DNA from 3 places in the Chryseomicrobium imtechense genome. Region 3 is predicted to be linked to each of the others. Evidence: riboswitches for the same ligand, from Rfam matches in the RefSeq annotation. Region 3 holds a riboswitch; each other region holds the start of a gene.
The links. Region 3 has a riboswitch for cobalamin ahead of AB5N96_RS09335 (ABC transporter substrate-binding protein). Riboswitches for the same ligand answer to the same signal wherever they lie in the genome.
Positions count from the first base shown of each region.

Region 1: another riboswitch for cobalamin. It lies ahead of AB5N96_RS06800 (cobalamin adenosyltransferase family protein); the one in region 3 lies ahead of AB5N96_RS09335 (ABC transporter substrate-binding protein).
Region 2: another riboswitch for cobalamin. It lies ahead of AB5N96_RS10165 (ribonucleoside-diphosphate reductase subunit alpha); the one in region 3 lies ahead of AB5N96_RS09335 (ABC transporter substrate-binding protein).

Region 1 is NZ_JBGOBM010000005.1:115,928-126,211, forward strand. Features, by position in the region: gene rbsB (ribose ABC transporter substrate-binding protein RbsB) at 1-55, opposite strand, end outside; gene AB5N96_RS06745 (ABC transporter permease subunit) at 70-1,017, opposite strand; gene AB5N96_RS06750 (sugar ABC transporter ATP-binding protein) at 1,010-2,500, opposite strand; gene rbsD (D-ribose pyranase) at 2,516-2,902, opposite strand; gene rbsK (ribokinase) at 2,899-3,771, opposite strand; gene AB5N96_RS06765 (LacI family DNA-binding transcriptional regulator) at 3,768-4,754, opposite strand; gene AB5N96_RS06770 (histidine phosphatase family protein) at 4,916-5,452, shown strand; gene AB5N96_RS06775 (MerR family transcriptional regulator) at 5,480-6,157, opposite strand; gene AB5N96_RS06780 (carbon-nitrogen hydrolase family protein) at 6,372-7,178, opposite strand; gene AB5N96_RS06785 (hypothetical protein) at 7,258-7,491, opposite strand; gene AB5N96_RS06790 (hypothetical protein) at 7,543-7,704, opposite strand; gene AB5N96_RS06795 (serine/threonine protein kinase) at 7,833-8,504, shown strand; cobalamin riboswitch at 8,624-8,802, shown strand; gene AB5N96_RS06800 (cobalamin adenosyltransferase family protein) at 8,937-9,467, shown strand; gene AB5N96_RS06805 (ABC transporter substrate-binding protein) at 9,476-10,284, shown strand, end outside.
Region 2 is NZ_JBGOBM010000010.1:23,516-33,799, forward strand. Features, by position in the region: gene AB5N96_RS10140 (DMT family transporter) at 1-93, shown strand, start outside; gene AB5N96_RS10145 (RNA polymerase sigma factor) at 183-653, shown strand; gene AB5N96_RS10150 (hypothetical protein) at 654-1,511, shown strand; gene AB5N96_RS10155 (hypothetical protein) at 1,564-2,217, shown strand; gene AB5N96_RS10160 (ribonucleotide-diphosphate reductase subunit beta) at 2,255-3,292, opposite strand; gene AB5N96_RS10165 (ribonucleoside-diphosphate reductase subunit alpha) at 3,306-5,522, opposite strand; cobalamin riboswitch at 5,653-5,835, opposite strand; gene AB5N96_RS10170 (undecaprenyl-diphosphate phosphatase) at 6,122-6,949, opposite strand; gene AB5N96_RS10175 (DedA family protein) at 6,959-7,570, opposite strand; gene AB5N96_RS10180 (lmo0954 family membrane protein) at 7,791-8,132, shown strand; gene AB5N96_RS10185 (PspA/IM30 family protein) at 8,145-8,810, shown strand; gene liaF (cell wall-active antibiotics response protein LiaF) at 8,861-9,559, shown strand; gene AB5N96_RS10195 (sensor histidine kinase) at 9,556-10,284, shown strand, end outside.
Region 3 is NZ_JBGOBM010000008.1:84,564-94,847, reverse strand. Features, by position in the region: gene AB5N96_RS09380 (HD domain-containing protein) at 1-778, shown strand, start outside; gene AB5N96_RS09375 (YwgA family protein) at 781-1,284, shown strand; gene thmT (2-hydroxymuconate tautomerase) at 1,764-1,949, opposite strand; gene AB5N96_RS09365 (YwhD family protein) at 2,022-2,543, shown strand; gene AB5N96_RS09360 (hypothetical protein) at 2,904-3,179, opposite strand; gene speE (polyamine aminopropyltransferase) at 3,312-4,145, shown strand; gene speB (agmatinase) at 4,147-5,022, shown strand; gene AB5N96_RS09345 (YwiB family protein) at 5,392-5,811, shown strand; gene argS (arginine--tRNA ligase) at 5,808-7,472, shown strand; cobalamin riboswitch at 7,477-7,614, shown strand; gene AB5N96_RS09335 (ABC transporter substrate-binding protein) at 7,745-8,695, shown strand; gene AB5N96_RS09330 (FecCD family ABC transporter permease) at 8,688-9,683, shown strand; gene AB5N96_RS09325 (adenosylcobinamide amidohydrolase) at 9,684-10,284, shown strand, end outside.

The DNA of each region.
Region 1 (10,284 bases), on a different contig from region 3:
ATGCTGCAAGGAATAAGACTGCTGCAAGACTTACTAGTACCCAAATTTTCTTCATAGTGTTCTCTCCCCTTAAATAAGTTTTTTGCGATCAATCAAGACCGCGAATAGTATGACAAGTCCTTTTACAACTTGCTGGAAAAAGGACGAAACCCCAATAAGATTTAACCCGTTGTTTAGAACACCAATGATCAGTGCTCCGATTAATGTACCGACGATCCAACCACGCCCGCCTGTTAGACTTGTGCCTCCAAGAACGACTGCTGCGATTGCATCAAGTTCAAACATTTGTCCGGCTGTTGGCTGTGCAGAGTTTAGACGTGACGTCAAAATAAGGGCTGCGAGTGCCGATAAGAAACCTGTTAAAGAATAAACATAAATTTTGATACGACCTGTTTTAATTCCTGATAGTTTTGATGCCTCTTCGTTTCCACCAACTGCATAGACGCGGCGACCGAATGTTGTTTTCTTTAAAATGAAGTAAAGTATTCCAAAGCTGATCAACATTGTGACGACTGGTACAGGAATTCCTAAGAAATAGCCTTTCCCAAGCATTTGGAATGTCAATGAATCACCCAATCCTGAAATTGGACGACCTTCTGTATACACAAGTGTCAACCCACGATAGATGGTCATCGTTGCAAGTGTTGCGATAAAGGGTGCGACATTCCCTTTTGCAATTAATACACCGTTCACTGCACCGAGTAGTGCACCTAGAATCAATCCGAGTAACATTGCTAAGATTGGGTCCGTTCCACCTGCCATCATTCCAGCAGTCACTGCGCCTGTTAGGGCTAAAATCGAACCGACCGATAAATCAATACCACCAGTCAAAATAACAAATGTCATCCCAAACGCGATAATCGCATTGATTGATACTTGGCGAAGAACGTTCAATAAGTTGCTCACTGACAAGAAGTCAGGATTTAAAATCGTGATAATGGTAACAATCAAAAACAGTCCAAGGAACGGAACCAATTTTTGAATCAACCCTTGTTTCGATGCGGTTGTACTAGACACGTGTTCCACCTCCTGTTGCGTAATTCATAATCGTTTCTTGCGTCAGGTCTTTGTTGTCGAGCTGCGCTGTGAGTTTGCCTTCATGCATGACGAGCACACGGTCCGCCATTCCAAGAACTTCCGGAAGTTCGGAGGAAATCATGACAATCGCGACTCCCTTTTCAGCAAGTTCATTCATAATCGAATAAATTTCTTTCTTCGCCCCGACATCCACACCTCGTGTTGGTTCATCCAAAATTAAAATAGAAGGATTCGTCCCTAACCATTTCGAGAGAACAACTTTTTGTTGGTTCCCCCCACTGAGTGACTTCACAGGCAGTTCCGGGCTTGATGTGCGAATACCCAACCGTTCTTTCATTCGATCAAACAGTGCACGCTCTTTTTTCGCCGACATCAATCCATTTGAAGAAAGGGTGGGAAAATTCGAAAGACTAATGTTTTGTTCCACGCTAAAATCGAGAATCAAGCCTTCACTTTTCCGGTCTTCAGTCACGTACGCGAGCCCGTGTCCAATTGCATCATGCGGTGTTCGAATTTTGACGGACTTGCCGTTGATTTTGACTTTTCCAGCCGTCGCTTTTTTGTAGCCAAACAAAGATTGGACGATTTCTGTGCGACCTGCTCCCATAAGACCAGCAAGTGCGACAATCTCTCCTTGTTTCACTTCAAAACTCACGTCTCTAAAATACGGATCTCGAGTCAGTCCACTTACTTCTAAAATTGTGTCACCTAGAGTTGCAGCACGTTCTGGAAAACGATCCCCTAGGGCACGGCCGACCATCATCTGAACAATTTCATCGAAGTTTGTCTCCGCAATTCGTTTCACGCCAACCCACTGGCCATCACGAAGAACTGTGATGCGGTCACAAATCGCAAAGATTTCTTCCATGCGGTGGGAGATATAGATGAATGCGACACCTTTGTCTTTTAGTGCGCGCACGGTTTTAAAGAGTTGTTCAATCTCACGGTCTGTAAGTGCTGCTGTCGGTTCATCCATGATGATGACTTCTGCATTTGAAGACAGCGCACGGGCGATTTCCACGATTTGCTGCTGACCAACGGACAATGTCGCTGCTTCAGCAGATGGATCAATGTTTAGACCGAGCTCAGCAAGACGTTGCTTCGCTTCTGTTTCCATCTTCTTCGTCTTCAAGATGCCTGTTTTCCCTAGTGTTTCTTCTTTTCCTAAAAACAAGTTTTCAGCAATGGATAGATAAGGCAAGATGTTAAGTTCTTGGTGAATAACTGCGATGCCTGCCTCTTCTGCTTCTTGAGGCGATTTGAAAGCAACTTCTTGGCCCTTCCACGTAATCGCTCCCTCATCTTTAGGGTGAATGCCTGTCAACACCTTCATCATCGTCGACTTCCCAGCCCCGTTTTCTCCCATCAGTGCGTGGATTTCTCCAGGCTCAAGGTCGAACTCGACATCTCGCAAAACGGTGTTACCGTTAAACGCTTTTGTGATTCCCTTCATGTGAAGCATACTGTTCACCTCCGCTTAAAAAATGACTCCGGACTGTAAAATGATATTGGCATACGGCGTTGCTTCGCCGGTGCGAATAATGACTTTGGCGTGTTTGGTTTGTTCTTTAAATGCTTCATGCGAAACGTATGTTAATTCAAATTGACTGTTTAGTACGTGAAATACATCCTCATTGAATTGAGGTAGCTCATTTGCCACTATGGCTTTTTCAGTTTGGAAGTCTTCAGTGACCGCTTTCACGATATCAAGAAACGCTGGTTTTCCAAGCGTGTAGGAAAGGTCAATACACTTCACACCATCTGGAATGGGTAGGCCACAGTCTGCGATAACGAGTTGATCCGTATGTCCCATCTGCGCTAACATTCCAGCTAGCTCACGGTTTAAAATTCCTTGCTTCTTCATCGTGTCATCCTTTCATCTACAGCGGCTCGTTTTGGCATTCCTGTTTGTGCACCAAGCGCTTCAACCGAAAGTGAGGCAGCTGCGTTTGCGAATTCGATGGATTTGGCGAGTTCCCAGTTTTGACTCAGTCCATATGCAAGTGCTCCATTAAACGTATCCCCTGCTCCGGTCGTATCAACCACTTCGACTGGGTAACCGGTTACATATACAGCATCCGACTCCCCAGGATACATTGCCCCGTCTTTCCCAAGTGTTACAATGACTTGGTTTTGGAAGGATTGGATTGCTTTTTTCCACTCTGCTCCCCAAATAGTTTCAGCTTCTGATTCATTTGGTGTAAGTAGAGCTCCGTACTGTAGTAAACCTTCATGAAAGACGTCAGTTGGTGCTGGGTTTAAAATCGCTTGGACGTTATGTTCTTTGCAGATAGCAAGACCTTTTTCCACCATTCCCACTGGAATCTCTAATTGGAAGACAACCACTTTGCTTTGAGGAATGATTCGTTCCATCTCTAGGACCATTTCTTGTTCCCATTCGTGATTCGCTCCAGGTACTACGATGATGCGGTTGTCTTGATCAGAAACTAAGATGTTTGCAATGCCTGTTGGCTTGTCGACACGTTTAATAGAAGCAGTATGAATACCTTCGTTTTGAAGATTCTCTGTTAGTTCCCTGCCAAATGCATCATTCCCCACAACACCGAGCATCGTTACGTCTGCTCCAAGCCTTGCTGCTGCCACTGCTTGATTCGCACCTTTCCCTCCTGGAATCGTTGCAAACAAATCACCGAGACGCGTTTCGCCTTGTTTTGGAAAATTATCTGTGCGGACAACGAGATCCATATTAATGCTTCCAATGACTGTAATCATGATGTCTCACTCCTTGTTGTTCCGCGGTGAACAATTTCAACCGGAACTTCGTAATACATTTTTTCGAGTGGTTCGTTTTCCACTTGTTTAATCAGTATCCGAGCAGCCATCGCGCCAAGTTTATAAATATCTTGTCTGACAGTCGAAAGCGGCGGGGACAACATTTCGCCCAGTTGAATACCATCAAATCCAATAATCTGAATATCCGAAGGAATGTGTAGCCCAAGTTCCGTACACGCTCGAATAGCTCCAAGTGCTGCTACATCACTACTTGTGACAATCCCATCCACTTCTTTATGCGGTGTTAGATAGGCTTTCACTTTCTCATAGGACTCATCAAAATGGAAGTTTGCTTGAATATGGTGATGCGCAACATCTGTCACACCGAGCATCGCTTCTTCAAATCCTTGTTTTCGTTCACTCGCAGATTGAATGTGGTCTGGCCCTTCTACAAAAAGAAGCTCTTTGCAACCGGAAGCAATCAAGCTTTTCGTGCTATCTTTTACTCCTTGGCGGTTACTAGAGATGACACATGGAATCGAAGCATCAATCGGGCGATCGAGTGCGACCATTGGTTTTTTTAATTTCATGTAGAGGTCACGGTTTTGCTGACTTGATGTCACAATGAAACCCGCAACATACTTTTTTTCTAGCGTTTCGATATAATTGCGTTCTTTTACTGGGTTTTCATCTGAGTTACATAATACGACTGTGTAGCCATAAGTAAGTGCAACGTCTTCTACTGCTCGCGCGAGTTCTGGGAAGAACGGGTTAGTAATGTCAGGTAAGATCAAACCAATCAGGTTGGATTGTTTTGTCGTCAAGCTTCGTGCAACCGCATTCATTTCATAGTTCAGTTCGCTGATCGCTTTTTGAACCGCTTGTGCCGTTTCGACGCTGACGTATCCTTTTGCATTTAAGTAGCGAGAAACCGTGGCGACAGATACCCCCGCATGTTTTGCTACGTCTCGTATAGTCGCCATTTGGTTGCCTCCTTCTAAAATCACTGTATGTGTAACCGGTTACACATAGAATAAAGCGTCCCATCTTACGTGTCAAGAGGAGAAAATTCTGGATATAATGGAAGTTGAACAAAGTAAGAGGACTACCTGAAGGAATCTCATGAAGTTTGAAAGGAGTTTTCATGACTAACTTACTTTTAATTAGACACTGCTCAGCAACAGGGCAACAATCTGATGCTCCACTGACTGTTGAAGGTTTTCAACAAGCAAAAGAACTTAGCCAGCATCTTGAAAGCTATTCGGTTTCGAAAATCATTTCTAGTCCGTACCTTAGAGCTGTTCAAACGATTGAACCGTTTGCGAAACATTTTGATATTCCTATTCACCTCGACGCTCGTCTACAAGAAAGAATTTTGAGCTCATCAGATTTACCAGATTGGATGGAAAAACTGGAAGAGACATTCAATAATTTTAACTTAAAATTTGAAGGCGGAGAGTCTAGTGCTGAAGCTTTAAATCGTATTGAACAATGCTTGAAGGAAATCAAAGTGGAAGATAATAGCTTCGTAGTAGTTGTTACTCACGGAAATCTAGCATCCCTCTTACTCACTTCACTCGATACGAACTTTGGTTTTGAAGGATGGCGTAATATGCCTAACCCTGCCATTTATAAACTAAGCCAAGGAAGTAGCTCTAAAGTACATTTAGCTACAAAATGAGACAACCACTGGGGTTGTCTCATCAATTCACTCTGCCCAACGAACAATGCTGGCACGTAAAAACTCCGCAGCTCCTGGTGCATGTTGATTATAATAGGAAGCAAACCGTTCATCTGCCACATACATTTCACCTAAGCCTTTATGGGCATCGGCTGTATACTGTGGCCATGTATAACTGAGCCAGGATTTGTGAAGTGCAACCAGTTCCTTTGCATCCTCAGATTCGACAGTGTGATTGTTAGCTGCTCGTTTTAGTGTCTCAAAAATCTTTTGCTCCACTGCTTGCATCTCTGCAAACGATTCTTCTGATAAGCCCATCACCTTCGCATTACTCGCATCCACCAGCTCATCGCCATACTTTTCTCGAATTTCTTCCCCATAGTGGTGTTCATTGTCTTCAAGTAAACTCTTTTTCAACCCTGTGAATTTTTCACCGTTCGTCATACTCGTTCCTCCTCGTTTCGCTTCGATTGTTTTATCAAGAGTTTCAAGCACTTCCGCGATTCTTTGCTGTTTTTTCAAAAGCAACTCCCTATGACCTTCAAATGCTGAAAGGTCATCAAACTCTGGAGAATTTACTAGCTCAGCAATCACTTGTAGCGGAAATTCAAGTTCTCGAAAAAACAGAATTTGCTGAAGGCGATCCACTTCGAAATTTGAATATAGACGATAGCCAGCTTCTGAAACCGTCGCTGGCTTTAACAACCCGTGAAACATACCAACATTAAAAGTTTTCTATACCATGGCCCTCCCACTTCAAGAACAAAAAGTCCAGGAAATGATGAACCACCTACTAAAAAACCAATTACGAACACTACCAATAAAAATAATTGCACAATAGAACTCCTCTGTTTGTGATGAAATAAATGTGTACTCTTATTCTACCGTGCGATTTCTATCTAGACCAGTATTCATATAATCAATAGACATCGTTTCTAATATGCGTCAGTGCTGGGATGTTTGTCCGTGCAGACTCAACGAGTTCCCATTTTAAGTCGGCAATCGTAACACCTTCTCCTTCGGAAGCCCTTGCCACCACTACTCCCCACGGATCGATAATCATACTATTACCAAAACACTCTTTCCCAGGATGATACGTCCCGTGCTGACCCGCCGCAATCACATAGCATTGATTTTCAATAGCGCGGGCACGAAGAAGTGGTTCCCAGTGAAGCATGCCCGTATAACGTGTGAAAGCTGCGGGAACAAACAAAATCTTTGCCCCCTGTTTCACATACTGCCGGTAAAGTTCCGGAAAACGAAGGTCATAACAGATACTTAGGCCAGCTTTGCCAAACGGAAGTTCCACAGTTTCAAGAGTTGATCCTGCCTCAAAAAAATCTGACTCTTTGTGTGTAGATACACCTGGAATATCAATATCGAACAAATGAATCTTTCGGTAACGCCTCGAAAGATCTCCGTCCGGAAAAACAACATAACTTGTATTATAGGACTTCGTATCAGAATAGGTTTCGGTTATACTGCCGACATGAATGAAAAGGTTCAACTCTTTTGCGAGCTGTTGAAACAACTGGGTTGTTTGCCCAGTAGGAATTTCTTCTGCTGGATGAATCTTTTCAGCATCTTGCCCTAAGAAATTGCAATTTTCGGGAAGAGATACGAGTTCTGCTCCAGCGGTTGCTGCTTCTCGAATGAATCTCTCAATTTTTTTTAAATTTTGTTGTTTATCTTGTCTCGAATTCAATTGGATGACTGCTACTTTCACCAACTCACACCTTTCCACTCTATTTCGTCACACTATGCCATCGGTCGGGGGGGCGAATCCCTCCAGGGTCGTAATTCTATTACAGCTTATCTTGGTTTCTCTGATAAGGCTCTGCTATTTCAATTGATTCTTCATACGGCGTTGAATGTCGTGTATCTTCAAGCGGAAATTTTTGATCCACATCGGGTTTGATGCCCATCGTGAACTCATCGACAGGTGAGAACGTGCTTGGTGGAACAGATTTTTTGATAAGAACTTTGTACAAAATATAACCGACCAGTCCAAATACTACGAGTGCATAGATAGCGCCCATTTGCCTTCTCCCCTTTACAGAATATGGTGCTTTAAGTTTACCATATTTGCTTTATGAAATAACCCCTGGGGTTGTCTCACATACCGGAATACTCATCACTGTCAGCTGTAAATAATGGCCCGTCCATATCACGGTTCGAAACGTCTTATTCTCAAGAGTGGCTTCTTCAATGTTTAACACAAGTGGCTCAGGACATGAGTTATAATGGTGCATCAAGTCATTCCTTTCACGTATCATTAGTGTAGTGTATGCAGATGCATAGTTTGTGTCAGGGCACTTGCAACATTTCACGGATTTCGTCGTCTAAATTTCACATCACGAAAAAGGAAGGTGCTTGTATTATGAATGAAAACTTGGAGTCTACTCTTAACGCGCTTTCCACAATTCAAATAACAGCCAACCCAAATAATGAGCCTGTTACAGTTCTTGGATTCGCTGAGGGCATGAGATGCATTGGCGTGGGAACAGACGCAGCTGTCTTTCATTCTTCTGAGACACCGGAATATGCGTTTAAAGTGTATGCGAACGAAAAGAGGGAAAAAATCGCGGTGGAAGCTGAGGTCTATAAACAACTTGGCGATTCTCCGTATTTTCCGACGTGCTACGCCGCTACTGCCTCTGTCTTAGTAGTAAGTTATGAACCAGGCATTACGTTTTTTGACTGTATTCTGCAAGGTATTTCGATTCCTAAAGAAGCAGTTGAGGATGTAGAGAAGGCACGAGAGTATGTTCGGAGCAAAGGTTTAAACCCTCGAGATATCCATCTTAAAAATGTTTTATTACAAGACGGCCGCGCAAAAATAATTGATGTATCGGAGTATGTGCTACCTGGTAATGACAATCGGTGGGAAGATTTGAAGCGTGGTTATGAAGACTATTATCATCTTTTTGAGGGGCGTGCAGTGCCGTTTTGGATCGTAGAGACGGTTCGAAAATGGTACAACAACCGTTCTGAAGGGTTTTCATATGAGGACTTTGCGAACAAAGTAGTGCGATTTTTTATAAAAAAATAAGTGTAGTAGAGCCTTCCATCTCGAACTTTGATGGAAGGTTTTTTCATTCATATAAAAAAGCATAGTGACAGTTAATTCAGCCTAGTGCTATACTTATCCTCGAGTTACTAATTCAATATTTTGTGGATGTTTTGTTCAGGTACTACAACATGTAGTTTAAAAGGGAAGTTAGTGAAAATCTAACGCTGTCCCCGCAACTGTGATGCTGACGAAAGCTCAATAACCACTGTGCACGTGCATGGGAAGGGAGCCAGAGGATGACGCAAGCCAGAAGACCTGCCGAACAAAACCGATTCAGACGTTTCTTCGGGGATTGGGAAATGGAGACTTTCTTCATTTCTTTTTTGTGAAACGTTTCCATTTCTCAGCTGTCTCTTCGGAGGCAGCTTTTTTGATTATAAGGAACGTCTACCCAAAATGGAAAGGAGATTTATGACCAAAACTACATCAAAAGCCCGCTACTCGTGCTATCCATTTATGCGTGAAAAGAGCTGCCTTGTTGATTACGAGATTCGTACAGACTCTCTGACAACTCGAATTGGGGAGGCTATTGCCGTCCTTCGGCTTGAAGAGCAACGCGAGGAAATCGCAATTTTAGAACGAGTCCAACCGCTTGCCTACCACCTGAACGGATCAGTTCGAGGTCGCATGGCTATCACCGAACAAGACCTTGCGTGGTTGGATGACATTTATGATCTGTATATCGAACGTCGTGATGACTGGAAGAACTTCTACCTTCCACAAGGTACACAGGGTGCCGCGCTGCTTCATGTTTGCAGAAGTGAAGCAAAAAAGTCCTATCGTGCATTGCATAAGGTGTCACAAGAACGTCCTGTCGATGAATTGTTATTTTCCTTTCTTGGATTACTCGCGAACGTCTTCTTCGTGCTAGCCGTCGCCGTAAACCAGAACCAAGGAATCGAAGAAATCGTCTTTCACTCAAAATCATATGGAAAAGGATGAATACTCACATGAAAAAATGGCTTTCTGCAGCAGCATTTCTCACACTTGTTTTAGCTGGCTGCCAACAACAAGCTTCAGATGCAACTGAAACACCAAACGAACAAACAGAGGAAACTACTGAATACACCGTGACAGATGACCGTGGCGAAGATATTATACTTCCAGAAGTACCTGAAACCATCGTCTCTCTTCAACCAAGTAATACAGAAATCCTTTTTGACCTAGGAGTTGGTGAAAAAGTGATTGGTGTAACGGAGTTTGATACATACCCGGAAGAAGCAGCAGACATCGAGCGCATCTCCGACTCGATGACGATTAATGCCGAGCGCATCATTGAAATGGATCCAGACGTTGTCATTGCGTATACAATTGGCGATGACTTGCAAATCGCTCCACTCGAAGAAGCAGGCATTCCAGTGGTTGTTATCGAAACCGCTTCTACTTTTGAAGATGTTTACGGAGACATCGAACAAATTGCAACTGTAGTGGGCGCTGAAGAACGTGGTGAAGAATTAATAGAAGAAATCAAAGCACAAATTGCAGGCGTGAAAGAAAAAGTAGCAACCCTCGACACACCAAAACGCGTGTACTTTGAAATTTCTCCTGCTCCAGATATCTGGTCAACTGGAGAAGGTTCATTCCAACAAGAGATTTTAAAAGCTGCTGGAATTGAAAACATCTTTGCAGATCAAACTGGCTGGTTCAATGTCTCGAGCGAAAGTATTATTGAAAAAGATCCAGAAGTTATTTTGACGACGGTCAACTATGTGGACGACCCAATTGGTGAATTGATGAGTCGCCCAGCATGGGAATCTAT
Region 2 (10,284 bases), on a different contig from region 3:
GTTCTATTGCTCCCTGGTGAGACATTCACATTGCCAATTTTGTTGGCCCTCGTGTTCGTCGCGTTCGGAATTTATGCAGTCAATCGCTCTTAAAACCACCCTTTGCGGTGGTTTTTTTCATTTCTTATCAACTTTTTTCAATTGTCTCGGGTAGTATAGGTGTAACACAAAGGAGGACTTGTATGGACCGGTCACAATTCCAACAGCTGTATACAGATTTTGCGCCTGATCTTTATCGGATGGCTCTTGCTATTACGGGACGCCGTGAACTAGCAAAAGATGCTTTGCAGGAAACGTTTCTTCGCGTTTACCGATTTTCGAGCACATACGATTCCAACCAACCTATGAAGCCTTGGTTGTATCGAATACTTATCAATGAATGTCGACGTCTACAGAAAAAAGAAGCACGAAGTTTCCCTTCAAACGGACTTGAAATCGAACAATCCACTCCTTCTAGAGAACCGTTTAGTGATGTGATGGATGCTGTTTCAAAATTACCAGAAACCTATCGTGTACCCTTACTTCTCAAATATATGGATGGTTGGAAAGAATACGAAATTGCTGACTTTTTATCCGTGAATGTCAATACATTAAAATCTCGACTCGCAAAAGCTCGTGAGCTAATGCGTGAGAGTTACGGGGAAGGTGTTTAAATGGAGAAATGGGAGAACGAATTAAAGAAAATTTCTACAGAACAGAAAGATATTGAAGATGTTTGGGAGCGAATTAATGGGGAAATGGATCGAGATTTACGAAAAGAAAAGAGGCGATTGATGATGCAGCGTTCCTGGATAGGTGCTGTAGCTACAATGGTAGTAGTACTTGGGACTCTCATTTATTTTTCTATAAACAATCAATCACCAGAAATGACTTCAGAGATACCCAGTACGTCTAATTCAGATTCGACTACTACTGCTGGAGATGATCAGCTGACAAGAGGTGAGCCTGGATATGTGGAACAGGAATTAACCAAGATAGATGCGCGTTTCCCAGAAACGAAAGAGGTCCCGCTTCAAATTGAAGGCACAGAAGAAATGATTGCTATGAGCCGCGTCGTGCCTGGGAATTTTGCTTATGTTCTATACGCAGATGAAGAGCTTTATGAGATTTCCTTTGATTCTCGTTTCGACTCCAACACTACAGATGAATCTTCAACTTCTATTGTGGCGCGTAATTCATTAGGCACTGCTTATCCGGAGGTGAAGCTACAAATTGATACAATTCCTGGAAAAAAGCCTACAGAATTAGCTTCTGAGAAAGCGGCTCTTTTAGAAGAAAAGTATCCAGGCGCCACAATTGACTCCGAACTTGTAACAGAACCAGTAGTGGGTTATAAGCTTCATGCGCGTGAAGGCGACTCCCCTTCTAGTGAAGTCACTACTATCTATGTACTCGACCAACAACATGATGAATCTACTATTGTAGTAACTCAAACTGTATTTTTAGAAGCACAAGAAGGCCACGGTGCCCGTTTCTTTTCTATGCTAAAAACATTGCAAGTGCTCGATTGAGTGTAAATTTTTTGATTCAGGGAATAAAAAGTGGAAAAGGAGGCGTCGGATTATGCGAAAATCAATAGGATATGCAGCCATTCTCGGAATCGCTATGATTGCGCTCATTTATTTTCTTGCTTCTGACCTCTTCCTTGGTAAAGAAGGTGACTTAGCCGATGAGCAACAAATCGATGAAAACCTTGAACCGACAGAACAGCCACTTGCTACACCTCCTGAGGTATCCAATCATCCAGAAACAAAAGAAATCGCATTAGAAATTGAGGGTGTGCAACAAACTGTCGAGATGACACGTTTTTCAGATGAACTGAATACGTACGTTATATATGTAGACGAATCTCTCTTCACAGTAGAAGATGGTCTCTCTCAAACAATCACAGCCAAAGAAAGTCCACTAATCACGCTGACGATTGAAAACGTGCCTGACCAGACACCGCAACAAGTGGCACGAACTAGAGCCGAACAATATCGCCAAGACTTCAGTGTGAAAGCTCCTGTAGAAGTCACTGACCCACTCGGCGCACTTCATTTAGAAGGTTCTTCAGAGACAGAAGAACTCGATGTCTATCTTTTGATGAATCCAATGCAAGATGTCACTTTTCTACTAACACTTCGATACCCAAAAGGTGCTGAAGAAAACTTTGCGCCTCGCTTACAGGCTATGATATCTTCATTTCAGATGGAAGATATGCGCGAGACCGAATAAAGAGAGCCCTTGTTCACTACTGAACAAAGGCTCTTTCTTATAATTCATCAAATCCATTATCAACAACATTTACTTTTACATATTGTCTCGACTTCTGCTCAAAGAAATCTGTCTTTCCTTGATCGACTTCCTCGTACGCTTTGATCCATCGAATCGGATTTTGACGTACTTCCGGATATGGCTTCTCAGCACCTAGTTGGTTACATCGGATATTGGCCATAAAACGAATGTACTCTTCCACATCGTCTACTTCTAAACCTTCAATCTTATTCCCGATCACTTCATACGCCCAGTCAATTTCAAGTTCTGCTGCTTGTTTGAATGTTGCCGTGACTTTGGCTCGCTGTTCTGGTGTATCGAGATGTGGGTGTTCTTCCAATAACGACTGATAGATTTTAACGAACAAGTCGACGTGAAGCTGTTCATCACGGTTGATGTAATTGATCATCGTACTTGTTGCGACCATCTTTTGATGACGTGCCAAGTGATAGAAATACGCAAAGCCCGAATAGAAGAACAACCCTTCTAGGATTACATCATAAATGACAGCATCTAAAAGACCCTCCACAGTTGGACTTTCCGCAAACGATTTATAGCCTTCAACTACGAATCGATTGCGTTCCTTCAAACTGTCTTCTGTTCGCCAGTAGTCAAATACACGCTTTTGCTCCGACTCGCTGACGAGACTTGAGAGTACATATGAATAGGAATGATTATGAATTACTTCCTGTTGCGCCAAGATGATCATCAGTGCGGACAAACTTGAATCTGTGAGGTAATCAGCCACTTTCCCGGCGAAGTCTGTTTGGACACTATCGAGAAGTGCTAAAAGCCCGATGATTTTTAAAAAGGATTCTCGTTCATCTGCAGACAACTCTGGAAACTGTCGGATGTCTTGGCTCATATTGATTTCGAAAGGCGTCCAAAAGTTCCCGAGCATTTTCTTATATTTTGGATACGCCCAGCGAAAACGGACGTCATCCCAGTTTAGTATGTTCGAGGATTCTCCGTTCACGATTCCAGTCGAGCGGTTAGGTGCTTGTTCGTCTAATAGTATACGTTGTTTTAGTTCCAACTTTGTCTCCCCCTTAACTTGAACACGAATCGCAGTCAATCAATTCTATGGATGTTGATCGAACATAGTACGTAGATTTCATTTTTTGTTTCCAGGCTTCTAAGTGGAGTGCGAGTAACTCTTTTGCCTGTATCGTGTTTTGTACATAGAAGTTTAAAGATATACTCTGATCGATATGTTTCTGTCGTGCTGCATTTTGTCGAATCGTCCAGTGTTGATCGATATAGTACGCCGACTTGTAATACCATGTCGTTTCTTCATTGAGCTCTGGCGCTGTTACGGGAATCTTGTAGTCTTTCTTTTCTTCTGAGTAGCGCTTCTGGAAAATCGGATCAATACTTGCTGTCGTTCCCGCAATGATTGCAGTTGATGAATTCGGAGCTACAGCCATCAAGTATCCATTTCGAATGCCCGTCTCTCCAACCTGCTTTTTCAATTGTCTCCAACGCCCGGACGTGTAGCCACGCTTTGTAAAGTACGCCCCCTGTTCCCAATCAGAGCCTGTAAAGAGCGGATAGCTCCCTCTTTCTTTTGCAAGGTCGGCTGACGCTTGAATTGTCAGGAAGGCAATTTCTTCATAAAGTTCATCCGCCAGTTCTATCGCTTCTTTCGACTCCCAACGAATCGCTTTTTTCGCAAGGAGATGATGCCATCCGAACGTACCAAGTCCGATTCCCCTGTAACGAAGGTTTGTACGCTTGGCTTGTGGAATCGGGAGATCATTGAGCTCGATGACGTTATCTAACATACGAACTTGTATAGGAATTAACCGTTCGAGTACATCGTCTTCCACCGCGCGAGCTAAATGAATAGAGGACAAGTTACAAACGACAAAGTCCCCGGGGCGACGCTTTGTGACAATGACGTCTTCTTCAATTTTTGTCGACTCAAACGTCGTCGCTGACATGTTCTGCATAATTTCCGTGCATAAATTACTGGAGTAAATCATGCCTTCATGCGCATTCGGGTTTTGTCGATTGACCTCGTCTCGGTAAAAATGAAATGGCACGCCGGTCTCTAACTGACTTTTCATGATACGCTTCATAATATCAATGGCTGGAATCGTATCTTTCGAAAGTGCTTCATTTTCCACACATTGCTGGTATCGCGTACGGAATGTTCCGCGTCCTTCCTGCTCGTCATAGCAGTCTTCTAAAGAGAAGCCCATAAGTGTGCGTACTTCATGTGGGTCGAACAAGTACCATTCCTCACGCGCCTCTACTTTCTCCATGAATAAGTCTGGCAAGCAAATACCTGTAAAAATGTCATGCGCACGCAGCCGTTCATCCCCATTGTTTAGACGTAAATCCAGAAATGCCAGAATATCTTTGTGCCAAATGTCGAGGTAAACAGCAATTGCACCTTGCCGCTGCCCAAGTTGATCCACACTGACTGCTGTGTTGTTCAGTTGTTTGATCCAAGGAACGACACCGCTTGAAGCATTTTTGAATCCGCGGATGCTTGACCCTCGACTCCGAACTTTCCCCATGTATACACCTATACCTCCACCATATTTGGAAAGAGTCGCAACGTCGGTGTTACTGTCATAAATCCCTTGCAGACTATCGTCGACTGTATCTATGAAACAACTAGAGAGTTGACCATTCGGTTTCCCGGCGTTAGCTAATGTAGGAGTTGCCACTGTCATGTAGAGATTGCTAAGTGCCCAATAGGCGTCTTTCACTTTTTGTAACCGATTGGTTTTTTCCTGCCTATGAAGTGTCATCGCAATCATAAGCCATCGCTCTTGTGGAAGTTCTACGATTTCCCGGTTAAAGTCTCGAGTCACGTAGCGGTCAACGAGTGTTTTCAATCCAATATAGGTGAATAACTGATTACGCGATCGGTCGAGCCAGCTACTCATCTCGGTCAGTTCTTGTTGACTGTAACTCGTAATCACTTCTGCTTGATAGAGTCCGCGTGCAGCAAGTCGGTTTGCTTCTTTGCCAAACACGGTATGAACGTCTTCTACAGCTACATTTCGTTTAGTAGCAACTTGCGTATAGAGTTGTTCTTCATAGAGTGTAGCGGCGACAAATGTGTAGTACGGGTGTTGTTCATCAAGTAAATTTAATGCTTCTAGACTCATAGCGTGTAGCCAGGCGTCCTCCGCGCCTTGCGGGTGACGAATTTTCCAGCGTTTTGAGAGACGCCAAAATTCGTCTAATTGTTCAGCAGTAAACAGCTGCTTGAGTCGTTCTTCACTGCGGAAGAGGGTATGCGTCGTCATCGGAATTCCTCCTTTTTGACACAAAAAAGCGACGGCTCTCCTTTTCAGGGAAACCGTCGCTATAAACGACAAAAAAACGCGTATGCCTAAAGGCGTCTCGCGTTCCCTTCTCAATCCCCGAAGAAGGTAAAGCTCATGCGAGAACAGGCAGGTCTACTGGCTTGTGCATCTTCCTTCTGCCGTGCCTTCCCACGTTCTCACGCAGTGGCTTGTGTTGGCAGTCGTCCGCACTTACAGTTGCGGGGACAGCTCCAGTTTTTCACTGGATTCCCTATTAAACCATAGATATGGTACCTGTAACTCGCTTCATCACTAAATGTTGTGTACTTGTGTTTATTAAACCATAGATATTTGGAGAAAGGAAGTCTTGACATTTGGGAAATAAGGTCAGAAGTATGAGATTCGGGATTTGGATGGGAGTTCGGCAATTGTGTCGGGCGTTTTGGCAATTGTGTCGGAAGATTCGATGGTTATTTGCCGATTTTCGACGTCTAATTCCTTCCGTTCACCAGATGCTGATATTATGGAAACTAATTCCACGACTAACCCCACCCCAAACAAAAACCCGCTCCTTCAAATAGGAGCGGGCCAATCAGATCTTATAAAAATACGATGAAGGCTAGAACCGTTGCAAGTACCATACGATAAATCGCAAACGGTGTCAGTTTCACGCGCGCGATTAACTTCAAGAAAAACTTGATAGAAATTAATGCGAACACAAATGCACTGACAAATCCAACCGCATAAAAGCCCATGTGGCTCATATTGATTTCTTCCATGTTCGAAATCAACGATACCGCACTAGCACCGAACATGATCGGTACCGCCATGATGAATGTAAAGTCCGCTGCCGTCTTGTGGTCAAGACCAAGTAAAACTCCCCCTGAAATCGTTGCGCCTGAGCGCGAGAATCCTGGCCACAACGATAAACACTGAATCAAACCGACTTTCAATGCTTTGCCGTATGTCATGTCATCCAAAGTTGTAATACTTGGGTTTTTCGGTCCGAACTTGTCCGCAATAATCATGAAGATGGCTCCGACAAATAAGCTGACGATTACCCATTCAATCGTGAATAAATACGAATCGATAATATCTTCGAACAACAACCCTAAGACACCTGCTGGTAAAATCCCCACCAACACGTGCGCAATGTTGAAGCGATGCCCTGGAGCTGTGCCTTCCATCTTATGTAGACCCACAAGACTTAAAAGACGCTTCCAGAAAATAAACACAACCGCTAAAATCGAGCCGAGCTGAATGACGACTTTAAATGTATTCGCTGAACTCTGCCCTAAAAACTCTTTCGTCTGCAGCCACAAATCATCCACGATAATCATGTGACCCGTAGAAGATACCGGTGCAAACTCCGTCATCCCTTCCACAAAACCAAGTAATAATGCTTTTAATAATTCAATAATTTCCATGAGATCTCCTTATGAATGTTTCTTTTTCTTATTTATAAACCAAATAAACCAAGCAATGGCTACCAAAACTAGGACTACGTAGATAACATTCGAATAAATATCAAAATAGCCGACGAGCGTATGCCAATTTTCCCCGAGTGCCGCACCTACGGACACGAGAATCGTATTCCAAATCACAGTCCCCAGCGTTGTGAAAAGTAAAAACACACTAAATCGCATATTCGACATCCCCGCAGGAATCGAAATTAAACTGCGCACAAGTGGAACCAAACGACCAAAAAATACAGCCCACGGGCCAATGCGGTCAAACCAGGCTTCTGCCCGGTGAATATCTTCTTTCGTGACACGTAACCAACGACCATGTTTTTCAACGATTTTCTCAAGTCGCTCGGCATCTAACTGCAGTCCGATGAAGTATAAAATTACAGCACCCGCTACAGAACCAAGCGTAGCCACTGTAATCACACCGACAATTGTCATTGATGTCGTCGTTGTCATGAACCCACCAAGCGTCAAAATGATCTCGGAAGGAATCGGTGGAAATACATTTTCAATCATGATTAAGAGAAAAACGCCCCAGTAACCAAACTCACTGAGCCAATCGGTAATCCATTGCTCCATAATAAGCCGCCTTTGCTTTGTACTTGACCTTCGAGTCTGTTCCCGAATTCACAATACATGAAACGTCTCCTATATATAAAGGTTCCCCGAAATAGTATAGCAGATGACAAGGTGTAGTGCCTCTACATCTTAAGACCGATAGGAAAATCGGCTTAGCGCCCGTTTGGTCAAACGAAAAACCCTTCTATACTTAGACTATACAAACAAGGAGGGAAACATGATGAAAAAATTTTTATACGTTTTACTCGGCATCACTGGCGCAATCGTCGTGCTGGCCAACTTAGGCTCGCTGATCGGACTTGCCTTTTCCGCACTACTCGTTATCGGAGGACTTCACTACTTCCTTCAAAGTCAATCCACGCTTGGTAAGGTCTTTTGGGCAACTGTTGGAATCGTCGGATTACTGACAGCTGTTTCAAACATCCCAGCTTTCATCGGCATCGCAGCACTAGCACTTGTCTGGTATGCAATCCGCAAATGCAGTGACGCACCACTTACACGCAGCTCAAACGATCCATTTGAAAACTTTGAACGTGAATGGAAAACAATCAACAAAAACTAAGGAGGAACTTCCATGACAAACATTTTTACTCGACTAGCTGAAACCTTTGAACACGATGTACGCCAACTTTTCGACAGACCGAAAACTGAGCAGGAGCGACGTGATAACCCTATTCAGGCCTTAAACGTCTACGTACGAGAGGCAGAAAAACGTACAGAACAGACCAAACGATGGGTCGACCGACAAGCTCACTTAAAAGCAAAACTGGAAGAAGAACAAAAGCAGGCACAAGACTTGTTGACGAAACGCCAAAAACAATATGAACTGGCTCTTCTTACAAATGAGCAGGACTTGATTGACTTTGCGAAAATGGAAGTAGACACGTATGAAAACCGTATCCACGTGCTAACATCTAGCATTCAACGCGCGACGGATGAATTAATTATTCTAGAACGCAAGCATGAGGAAATGAAGCATAAAGTGAAAGATATGAAAGTGCGTCAACTACAACTGATGAGCACGGAAAATGTTGCAAAAGCACACCGGGACATGGATCAAGTGATTGAGGAATCATTGCACGCTCGCCCACTTGCTTCTCACGAAGAAATGGAGCGTTATTTTGAATCACCGAAAGCGCAAGAACCTGCTGAGGAGACAACACCAGCTTCGACTTTAGAAGAACGCCTGGAGAACCTATCAAAAAAGCAAGAGACAAATGAACAATCACGTGTAGAATAGAAAGCAGAGGGAACTCCCCTCTGTTTTTTCCAACGAGAGGGGGAACACAAATGACGAAAGACAACCAGACCAACCAGTACTCGCTTATTCTAATCGGCTTCCTCACATTACTTGCAGCCGAGACATTGCTGTTTGAAAACGGCTCAATCGTGGTCGTCATCATTGGGTGTGTGCTGATTTACATGGGATTACGCAGAGACAATCGCGTATTGTTTTGGATCGGTCTCGTGTTATTGTTTATCTCGGTATTCTCGATGGTCACCACGCGCTTACTACTCTTTGGAATTGTTCTCTATATCCTTTATAAAGTCTGGAAAAAGGAACCAATTCCGACTTGGGAACAACTTCACTTTTCAGATACGACAGCGGATTCACCTGTTTTACAACAACGTATGTTTTCAACTCAAGTCACCTCTTCCGAACCATACGCATGGAAAGATGTGCATATCCAAAGCGTGTTTGGAGAATATGATTTAGATCTTACGAACACAATCTTGCCAAAAGATACTTGTTTTATATCGATTCGAAAAGTAGTCGGCAAGACGACTATCCTTGTCCCATATGGCGTGAACGTTCGAGTTTACTACTCAACTATCATTGGGGAAGTCTGTGTATTCGATGAACCCGTAACACGACTTTGGAATCAGAGTTTTTATAAAGAAGACCGCAGTTCGACAGACGCGGATTCACCTGAACTGATAATTACTGTAGCTATCTGGCTTGGGGATTTGGAGGTGCTGCGCAAATGAGACAGTTTACAACGCTGTTCCTTGGCTTTGCACTGCTTTGGCACCTTCTCCTCGTCAGTTTATTTGTCGTTCTGTGGGGAACGCCTACTTTTGAAACATGGGCTCCACTCTATGACATCACATTTGCAGACCTGCCACTCGCGTTTTGGCTGAGTTTTTCAATTTTTGCATTCAGCTTTTTATCCTATTTATTCGCTCGCCAAAGCACGCGGAGTTTGGATCGATCTGTTCAAACAGGACTTGTTTCTCTTTATGAAGGAGATGGATTCCCGAAACGTTTACAACCAAACTTTAGTAAACGTCTAAACGAGGCGTTTGAAAAAACCTCTCATCTTCTGGCCACACAACGAAAGACACTCACACGAATTTCCGAGCAAAAAGCAGATTCGCAAGCGAAGCTCATTCAAGAGCGAGTGGTAGAAGAGCGCCAACGCTTAGCTCGTGAATTACATGACTCGGTTTCTCAACAGCTGTTTGGTGCATCGATGCTCGCTTCTAGTATGGTGGAACTCGAAAATCCGCCGAAGCGCAGTATGGAACAATTGGAGCGGGCTATCCACCAAGCGCAACTCGAAATGCGTGCCCTTTTGCTTCACTTACGCCCGGCAGGATTGCATGACCGGACGCTAGCAGAAGGCCTGGAGGAACTTTTAGAAGAACTCCAACAAAAAGTACAGCTTCAACTGAAATGGAAGTTAGACCCTGTGAAGTTAACCAAAGCTTCT
Region 3 (10,284 bases):
AATGGATTACTTGCAACGCGATGCCTACTTCACAGGGGTCAGCTACGGGCACTTTGATATGGAACGAATCTTACGTGTGATGCGCCCGCGCGAAGACCAAGTTGTCATCAAATCTAGTGGGATGCACGCGGTAGAGGATTACATCATGAGCCGCTACCAAATGTATTGGCAAGTCTATTTCCACCCGGTATCACGAAGTGCGGAAGTGATTTTGACAAAAGCCCTTCACCGTGCAAAAAAACTGAGTGAGGAAGGGTACACGTTTACACATGAACCTACACACTTCAAAAGTTTCTTTGACGGCACATTCACACTAGAAGACTATGTCGCACTCGATGAAAGTGTGTTACTGACCTATTTCCAATTGTGGACGAAGGAGCAGGACACGATTCTTGCGGACTTGTGTTCTCGTTTCATGTACCGCAAGTTGTTCCAGTATACCGAATTTGATCCCGCCAAAGACTTTATGAAAATGCGGGAGCTGGAATCCCTTTTCCGAGAAGCGGGTATCGACCCAGACTACTATTTAGTATTCGATTCGTCGTCTGACTTACCGTATGATTTTTACCGTCCAGGCGAAGAGGGCGAACGAATTCCAATCCATTTACTCATGCCATCTGGTGAAATAAAGGAACTGTCTCGCCAATCAGAAATTGTAGAAGCGGTCTCTGGCAAGAGGCGCTCCGATCATAAATTGTATTTTCCGGAAGAACGGCTGCGCGGTGATACGCCTGCAGAGCGACGTATCCGAGACGTATTAGGACTGAAGGAGGTGTAACCATGCTACGTGATCACGCAGCAATCGTGCGGTTTATCGAGCAGGCACATGGCATCACAGGCCGAAAAAAACTTCAAAAGATGATGTACATCGCAAAAAAGCTCGGCTATCCTGTGAACGAAAAATATGAATTCCATATGTATGGCCCGTATTCTGAGGAATTGACGGCGCGTATCGAAGAACTTTGCACAATGGGGTTCTTGGTGGAAGAAAAAGAAGACAAAGGGGCATATACACAATATGCGTACTCCACGACTTCTGAAAGCATGGACTTTATGGAACTGTCCCCTCCATTGGGCGACGCCTTTTCAACGTGTATTGGGGAAATGAAAGAAAAGTCCTCTCGTTTCTTGGAGCTTGTGGCAACTTTATTTTACTTCGATGATTTGGAGCAGCAGGCTCAGATCGATAAGGTACATATTGTCAAAGGGAAGTTGAATTTTTCAGACGAAGAGTTTGCAGAAGCGTTCAAGTTTATTGAGGATTTGAAGAAGAATAACTGTTAAATTTAGATGTGGAGCCGACTGTTCAGAAATTGTGCAAGATGACAGCGTGGGCCGTGAAGCGCTCTTGGCTTTATGGACCGCGATGGCATCTTGCGGGATTTCTAGGAGGCGCAACTCGATTCCACTTAGATGTGGAGAACACCGCTCTAGAAAACTACTTGTACTCAATCTCTGGCGATTGAAATAGAGAATGTATCTGGAGAGAGTGTTGCACTCAACTCAAGTTAGAATAAGTAATTCGATTCCTCGATTCCAAGTTTAGTGAAAACGAGTTGGAAGCAGTTCCCAAAAGGTACCTGGTACCCAAACAATTCCAACACAATTTATGAATATCGAGAATACAACGCAGGAATGCGGGTTTGCAGTGCATATTTGATGAATAATCTTGAATGTCTGAATTGTTTCTGGGACAGGTACCTAAAAAAAGACAGCAAATTCTCTTGTTCTAAAAGAATTTGCTGTCTTTTGTTGATTCTAGATTACTGGTCAGAAAGGCGTTTTCCTGCAACAGCGTAATGGTTCTTCGGCATTTCTTCGATGAACACGACAACTTTCTCAGCAGGTGCATCGACAGTTTCTGTCACTGCAGCAGTCACACGCTCAACTAAAGCTTTTTTCTGTTCTTCAGTGCGACCTTCTAACATTTTCACGGTAACGTATGGCATATTTCTTCCTCCTTTTGCGAAATGTTCTGTATACTAATAGCTATCGTACCATAGAGGAAGGAGCGAAGCGATATGCCAGATGAGCAAAAACCAAAACAAAAAATAGGCTTCACCATTATAAAAAACGACCCAACAGACGGCCACAAAGGCTACGGGATTGGTTCGTTATCACTTGAAAATGTTTCCCCCGTAATCGTCGATGTAGAAGAGGGGGTGGCCCGCGTTGAAATCGGAGCGATGCATGCACGCAGTGATACGGAGCGCGGGATCAAATTCACAACCAACCGAGAAGACTCAGCAGGCGGGAAACCGTACTGGCTCGTGTGGGTAACAATTGACCAGCTTCCAGAAGGCCCATATTATGCAGGAATGGCGTCGTGTGAAATGGTGATCAACCGTGAAAAGCGCCGTGGTTATAAGTTGTTAGCAGATCACGTGAACCGAATGGACAAATCGATGAAACGCAAATTTATGCTAGAAAATTTGGACGAACGGTCAAAAGATATTTTGCGTGATTTCTTAAAGTCTCACGATGAGCAGATGTGGGAAAGAAGTCCAGAAGAATTGAAACAGGCACTTGCAAGTTCTGACTAAACTGTGACAATTTCAAATCCGGTTGAATTTCGGCACTAAAGAAAGTAAAATGAGTTTAAAGCTTACGTAACTGTAATGCTAGGACACGACGCTCTTTTACCAGCTTGCATACCCGTACACGCTCGTAAAAGCAGGCGTCACGCCCCCGAATGGCCGGAAACCATTTGGGGGTTTTTTATGTTTAGATGTGGAGCCGACTGTTAAGAAATTGTGCGAGAAGACAGCGTGGGCCGTGAAGCGCTCTTGGCTTCATGGACCGCGATGGCTTCTTGCGGGATTTCTAGGAGGCGTAACTCGATTTCATTCACCATTCGGTGCCTGTCACCTTTTTCCAGTGGTTCCCAAAAGGTGACAGGCACCTCACGAAAACGCCATTGGAAGGTAAGGGGACATGTCGTCAAGTTCTATCCAATTCCGCCTTTCTTCACTGTAACGTGTCGTGACGGGCGTACCAAGGGAGTCCGTGTACGTGTTGGCAGAAGGGACCGCAAGTATCGGTGGGCCGAGCAGTTGCGCATAAAACCATAGGCAGCCGTATCCACCAAGCGCGATACCAAATAGGAACAACACGGCAAGAAGTCCTCGTCGAAACCAGGACTTTTGTTTCTTTCTTCGGCGTAGCTGCGCACGTTTCATAGACGTTTCCCTCCCTTTCCTCTAGTATGGAAAGGGAATGGACAGATTAAACGAAAAACAGTTGCACTTTTTGAAAAAACCTGTATAGTTTGTCTGTATTTTATTTTTTCAAGCTTGGAAGGAGATAGATAAATGAGCGGAAACTGGTATACAGAAAAGCAGACCGAAAACTTTGGAATTATGATGAAGATAAATAAAACGTTACACGTTGAACAGACGGAGTGGCAATTCTTAGAGATGGCGGAAACAGCAGAGTGGGGCAACATGTTGTTCCTAGATGGCATGGTCATGACGTCTCAAAAAGATGAGTTCGTTTATCACGAAATGGTGGCACACGTGCCATTGTTCACACACCCAAATCCTGAGAACGTATTGGTTGTCGGCGGTGGAGACGGTGGAGTAATCCGTGAAGTGATGAAGCACCCGAAAGTGAAAAAAGCAACGTTGGTTGATATAGATGGAAAAGTAATCGAATACTCAAAGAAATACCTTCCGGAAATTGCTGGGGAACTTGATAACCCACGCGTCGAGGTCATCGTTGGTGACGGCTTCATGCACATCGCAAAATCGGAAAATGAATATGATGTGATCATGGTCGATTCAACAGAGCCGATGGGACCTGCAGTTGACCTGTTCACAAAAGGTTTCTATGCTGGAATCCACAAAGCCTTGAAAGAAGACGGTTTGTTCGTGGCACAGTCCGACAACCCTTGGTTCAAAGCGGACTTAATCAAGCAAGTGCAAAGCGACGTGAAGGAAATCTTCCCAATCACAAAGCTCTACACGGCAAATATTCCGACGTACCCATCAGGTCTTTGGTGCTTCACAATCGGATCGAAGAAACATGATCCATTGAACGTGCCGGCGGAGCAATTCCACGACATCGACACGAAGTACTATACGAAAGAGCTTCACACTGCAGCGTTCGTCCTACCAAAATTCGTGAAGGATTTAGCAGGTGAGTAAGATGAGATTTGATGAAGCATATAGTGGCAACGTTTTTATTAAAAGCAAACAAGACTACGAGAACGCGCAAGCCGTAATTTACGGAATGCCTATGGACTGGACAGTTAGTTACCGTCCAGGTTCTCGTTTTGGCCCACAGCGTATTCGCGAAGTGTCAATCGGTCTTGAAGAATACAGCCCGTACCTCGACCGCGAGCTAGATGACGTAAACTACTTTGACGCAGGCGATATCCCACTTCCATTCGGAAATGCGGAGAAGAGCCTTGAGTTGATCGGTGGCTTCATTCGTCAACTACTCCAAGACGGCAAAGTCCCAGTCGGAATGGGCGGGGAACACTTAGTATCGTGGCCGGTCATGAAAGAAGTCGCAGCGGTTCACAAAGACCTTGCAATCATTCATATGGACGCGCACACAGATTTACGTGTGGACTATGAGGGAGAGCCTCTTTCTCACTCGACACCAATTCGTAAAATCGCTGAACATATCGGGCCGCACAACGTCTATTCATTCGGAATCCGTTCTGGAATGAAAGAAGAGTTCGAGTGGGCAAAAGCGAACGGTATGGAAATTGCAAAGTTTGAAGTATTGGAACCACTGAAAAAAGTGTTACCAAAACTTGAAGGTCGCCCGGTATACGTGACGATCGATATCGATGTCTTAGACCCAGCGCATGCACCGGGAACGGGCACAGTAGACTGCGGTGGTATCACGAGCCGCGAGCTACTTGCTTCGATCCACGCAATCGCAAACTCTGGCGTCAACGTGGTCGGCTTTGATTTAGTTGAAGTGGCACCAATCTATGATTCATCGGAGCAAACAGCAAACACGGCTTCAAAATTGATTCGTGAGATGTTGCTTGGGTGGATAAAAGAGTAAGAGTTCAAAACACGGAAGTCGAGGTATTCTCGATTTCCGTGTTTTTTCGTGAGATCACCGCTTTAAAAAATCAATCGTAATTGGAAATAGTTCCTAAAAGGTACCTGGTACACACACAACTTCAACACAATTTATTTTTATACATTTTTTAACTTGATAGTGCGAGTTTGCGCTGCATGAATGGTGAATAATCATGAATGTCAGAATTGTTTGTGGGACAGGTACCTAAAAAAGCGTGAAACTCTCCCAGGAAATAGCGTTCTGGCTGTAGGACTCCCCAAACAACACTCCCACCTTCACAATCTCCCCAATCTCCCGTATACTAAAAAGGTTATAGAAATAACCAAATACCGAAAAGAGGGCTTGAGAATGACCGAACAGGCAGGGATTCCGATTCAGCTGAAGATTGTGTCGACCTTCAAGCATCCCGGAACAAAAATGACCCAGGAATACCACCGGGCAACTGGCTCGATGTATTACAAACAACAAAAACGCTTCTTACGGTTTGAAGAAGTGACAGAAGAAATCACCCAAACCCTCGTTAAATTTGAAGGGTCCGGTGGCTACATCCGACGGCGAGGCGTCGCGGATATGCGAATTGAGTTCGAACTTGGACAAAAAACAAAAGGGCACTATACAATGCACGGTCATACGATGCCGCTGGAAGTATTCACGAGTCGAATCATCCATACAGAAGGCCACGACCGCATTGAATATTCTCTTTATCAAGACAGTGAAAAAATGGGCGATTACACAATCGACTATCATTATACGGAGGTAACCGAATGAATGCAGTAGAACAACTTCAACAATCCATTAAAGACGCTCTTCAAAAAGCAGTCGACGCGACAGGTCTAGCAGGCGACCAGTCGGTTTCGATCCACTTAGAGGCCCCTCGTGACAAAGCAAACGGGGATTACGCGACAAACGTTGCTATGCAACTCACAAAAATCGCGAAGCAAAACCCGCGTGCTATTGCTGAACAGATTTTAGAGAAACTTGAAACAGAAGGAACATCGATTGAATCTGTTGAAATCGCGGGACCTGGTTTCCTAAACATCCGTACAAAAAAAGACTACCTGCAACAAGTCATCAACACAGCTTTTACAGCGGGTACGGCATTCGGTCGCTCAGACACTGGGGAAGGCGAAAAAGTACAAGTCGAGTTTGTCTCTGCGAACCCAACAGGCGACTTGCACCTCGGCCACGCGCGCGGAGCTTCTGTAGGAGACTCACTGTGTAACGTTCTTGATTTCGCAGGCTATGACGTGAGTCGTGAATATTACATCAACGACGCTGGAAACCAAATTCACAATTTGGCGCTTTCGTTAGAAGCACGCTACTTCCAAGCGCTCGGGCAAGACCGGGACATGCCGGAAGACGGTTACCATGGACAAGATATTAAAGACATTGCGGGGGAACTTGCAGCAAACGACGGGGACAAATACGCATCTCTATCGGACGAAGAGCGCTATGAATTCTTCCGTAGCTACGGGTTACAAAAAGAACTTGAGAAATTGCAACAAGATCTAGCAGACTTCCGCGTGAACTTCGACGAGTGGTTCTCGGAGTCTTCACTTTATAAAAACGGCAAAATTGACGTGGCACTGGACAAGCTTCGTGCGAACGGCCATATCTACGAAGAAGAAGGCGCGACCTGGTTCCGCTCGACAACATTTGGCGATGACAAAGACCGCGTACTGATCAAACAAGACGGCAGCTACACATACTTGACGCCAGACCTTGCGTACCACGAAGACAAGATCAACCGTGGTTTTGAAAAGCTGATCAACATCTGGGGTGCAGACCACCACGGCTATATTCCACGTATGAAAGCAGCCATTCAAGCGCTCGGCTATGACCGCGACACGTTAGAAGTCAGCGTCATTCAAATGGTGCAATTGTATAAAGACGGCGAGAAGATGAAGATGAGCAAACGTACAGGGAAAGCTGTGACGATGCGTGAACTAGTAGAAGAAGTTGGGCTCGATGCAGTGCGTTACTTCTTCGGTATGCGTTCAGGCGATTCACACATGGACTTTGACCTTGACCTGGCTGTTTCTCAGTCGAATGAAAATCCTGTCTATTACGCACAGTATGCACATGCGCGTATCTGTTCGATCTTGCGTGCAGCAGAAGAGCACCAAATGGCCCCATCCGTTGAAAACTTGTCCTTGTTAACGGACGAAAAAGAGATTGACTTGATGAAAAAAGTGGGAGACTTCCCACAAGTGGTGGCAGATGCAGCGAAGCTTCGTGCACCGCACCGCGTGGCAACGTACATTCAAGAACTAGCTGCACAGTTCCATAGCTTCTACAATGCCAACAAAGTATTGGACCCAGAAGCAAAAGACTTGTCACAAGCACGCCTTGCACTGATTTCGGCTACGCGCCAAACGATTGAAAATGCACTGAAATTATTAGGGGTTTCCGCTCCAGAGAAAATGTAGTACGCTAGACACAACACAACAAGGTGCTCAAGTAACGGATTGCTTGAGGTAAAAGGGAAGCTGGTGAAAGTCCAGCGCGGTCCCGCCACTGTAAGCGACATCAGTCGTAAGCCAGGAAACCTGCCTTGTTGAATGCGCCGTGAACCTACGAGGATGGGTTGGTGTAAGTCGACTATGCCTTTTTGCATGCTCTAGCCGATTTATACCTATTTTCACCCGTCTTTCCGTAGAGGAAGGCGGGTTTTTTACATACACAGAAAAGGGGAAAGACAATGAAAAAATGGGTAGGTTCACTTTTAGCAGCCACTTTACTACTAGGGGCATGTACAAACGAAGAAGCAACTGAAACTCCGGAGACGTCAACAACTCCGGAAACAGAAGATACAGCATTTCCACTCACAGTTACTGATGCAGTGGGCAATGAAATTACCTTGGAAGAAGCACCAGACGCTATCATCTCGATGATTCCGAGTAATACGGAAATCTTATTCGCCTTAGGATTAGATGAAGAAGTCGTAGGGGTCACAGATTACGATAACTACCCAGAAGCGGCAACGACGAAAGAAAAGATCGGCTCATTTGAATTTAACATCGAAGTGATGACCGCTCTCCAACCCGACCTCATCCTTGCACATGAATCGAGCTGGTCGTCAGCAGAGGCAGGCTTGCAACCACTGATCGACTCAGGTGTACAAGTATTTGTCGTTGACAATGCAATGAGTTTTGATGAAACGTACGAGACCATTCTCGACATCGGAGAAGTGACGGGGAAATCAGAAGAAGCTGATCAAGTCGTTGCAGATATGAAAGCGCAAGTAGAAGAAGTAGCGAGTAAATTAGAAGCGGTTGAAACACCGAAAAAAGTTTTCTTGGAAGCATCGGGGGACCCTGAAATCTACACAGCAGGCCAAGGTACATTGAATCAAGAACTACTAGAACTTATCAATGCAGAAAATGTTGTAGCGGACCAAGAAGGCTGGCTGATGATGAACTCAGAAGAAATCATCTCACGCAACCCAGATGTCATCGTCTTGACGTATAACTACATGGAAAATGCCGTGGATGCTGTGAAAGCACGACCTGGATTTGATCAAGTGACAGCAGTGCAGCAAGATGCTGTCATAGAAGTGAATGAAGATATTACAACGCGTCCGGGACCGCGTCTTGCACTGGCTCTTGAAGAGCTTGCAAAGGCTGTCTACCCGGAAATTATGAATGACTAGAAGACCTCTTGGCTGGATTGTATCGATCTTGCTGTTAGTCGCTTCAATCTGGCTCGGTGTCTCGATTGGTGCCGTCCAGATTCCAGTATCCACTTTATGGGGAGGGAGCGAGGATGCAACCGCCTCAACGATTGTCTGGAATATCCGGATGCCGCGTGTGTTTCTCGCAGCCCTTGTCGGAGCTAGCTTAGCAGTGGCTGGAGCTGCATTCCAGGCATTATTGAAAAATCCACTTGCTGACCCGTACACACTCGGTGTCTCTTCCGGCGCGTCAGTCGGAGCCGTGGCAACCATCTTTTTTGGATTGTCCTTACCTTTTTTCGGAATGTTCACATTACCGCTACTCAGTATGGTCGGAGCGGTTGTCACACTCATCGTCGTGGTTTCATTCGCCCGCATGATTGACCGCTCACTGCGGATGGAAACTATCATTTTGACAGGGATTATTACGAGTTCCTTTTTCGGTGCCATGATTTCGCTCATGATCGCTCTAACTGGCGAAGAATTGCGTCAAATTATTGGCTGGCTACTTGGGAGTGTCGCTATGCGAACATGGACACACGTGCAAATGATTGTACCGTTCGTGGCGATTGCGGGTACATGGCTTTTGTTCCGAGTGCGGGATTTGAATGCTCTACAACTTGGTGAAGACCGCGCGCATCATTTAGGGGTCAATGTCGCGCGCGTGAAAAAAGAAGTCCTCGTTGCAGGTTCCATGTTGACTGGGGCAGCGGTAGCAGTTTCGGGAACGATTGGATTTGTCGGTCTGGTCGTGCCGCACATGGTCCGGCAATTATTCGGTGCTGACAACCGGCACGTGTTGCCACTCAGTATGATTAACGGCGCATCCTTGCTCATTTTATGTGACTTGGTGGCACGCACGATTATCGAGCCGACCGAGCTGCCAATTGGTGTCATGACCGCATTCATAGGGGCACCTGTATTTGCGTGGATTTTCTTCCGCCAGCGACGAAAGGGCGTGAACTAGATGTTACGAGTCGAAAAGATTTCCGGTGGTTACGCCCATCCTATTGTCCATGATGTCTCGTTCACAGTAAAACCTGGGGAAATCTTAGGGATTCTCGGTCCGAACGGAAGTGGGAAGTCGACACTTTTGAAGCTTGTCAGTGGACTGCTCTCTGCATCCTCTGGGAAAGTCTCTATCGAAGACAAGCCAATGACATCTTATAAACCAAAAGAACTCGCACGCAAGATGGCCGTGCTTCCGCAATTGCCGCCCCAAAGTTTTGGGATGACTGTAAAAGAAGCGGTGTCGCTTGGACGCTACCCGCATCAACAAGGGTTGTTCTCAAGCTGGAAGACAGCGGATGAGGAAGCTGTCATGGAGGCCATGCAGATTACCCAAGTTGTACCGTATGCGTATCAAGAAATTACGACATTATCGGGTGGGGAGCAGCAACGAGTATTTGTCGCACAAGCACTTGCCCAGCAAGCGAATCTTCTTCTTCTCGATGAGCCGACGAATCACCTAGATATCGCACACCAAAAACAATTGCTTGATACGTTAAAAATGCATGTACAAACGCAAAATACAGCCGTCGTCAGTGTATTCCACGATATCAACCTGG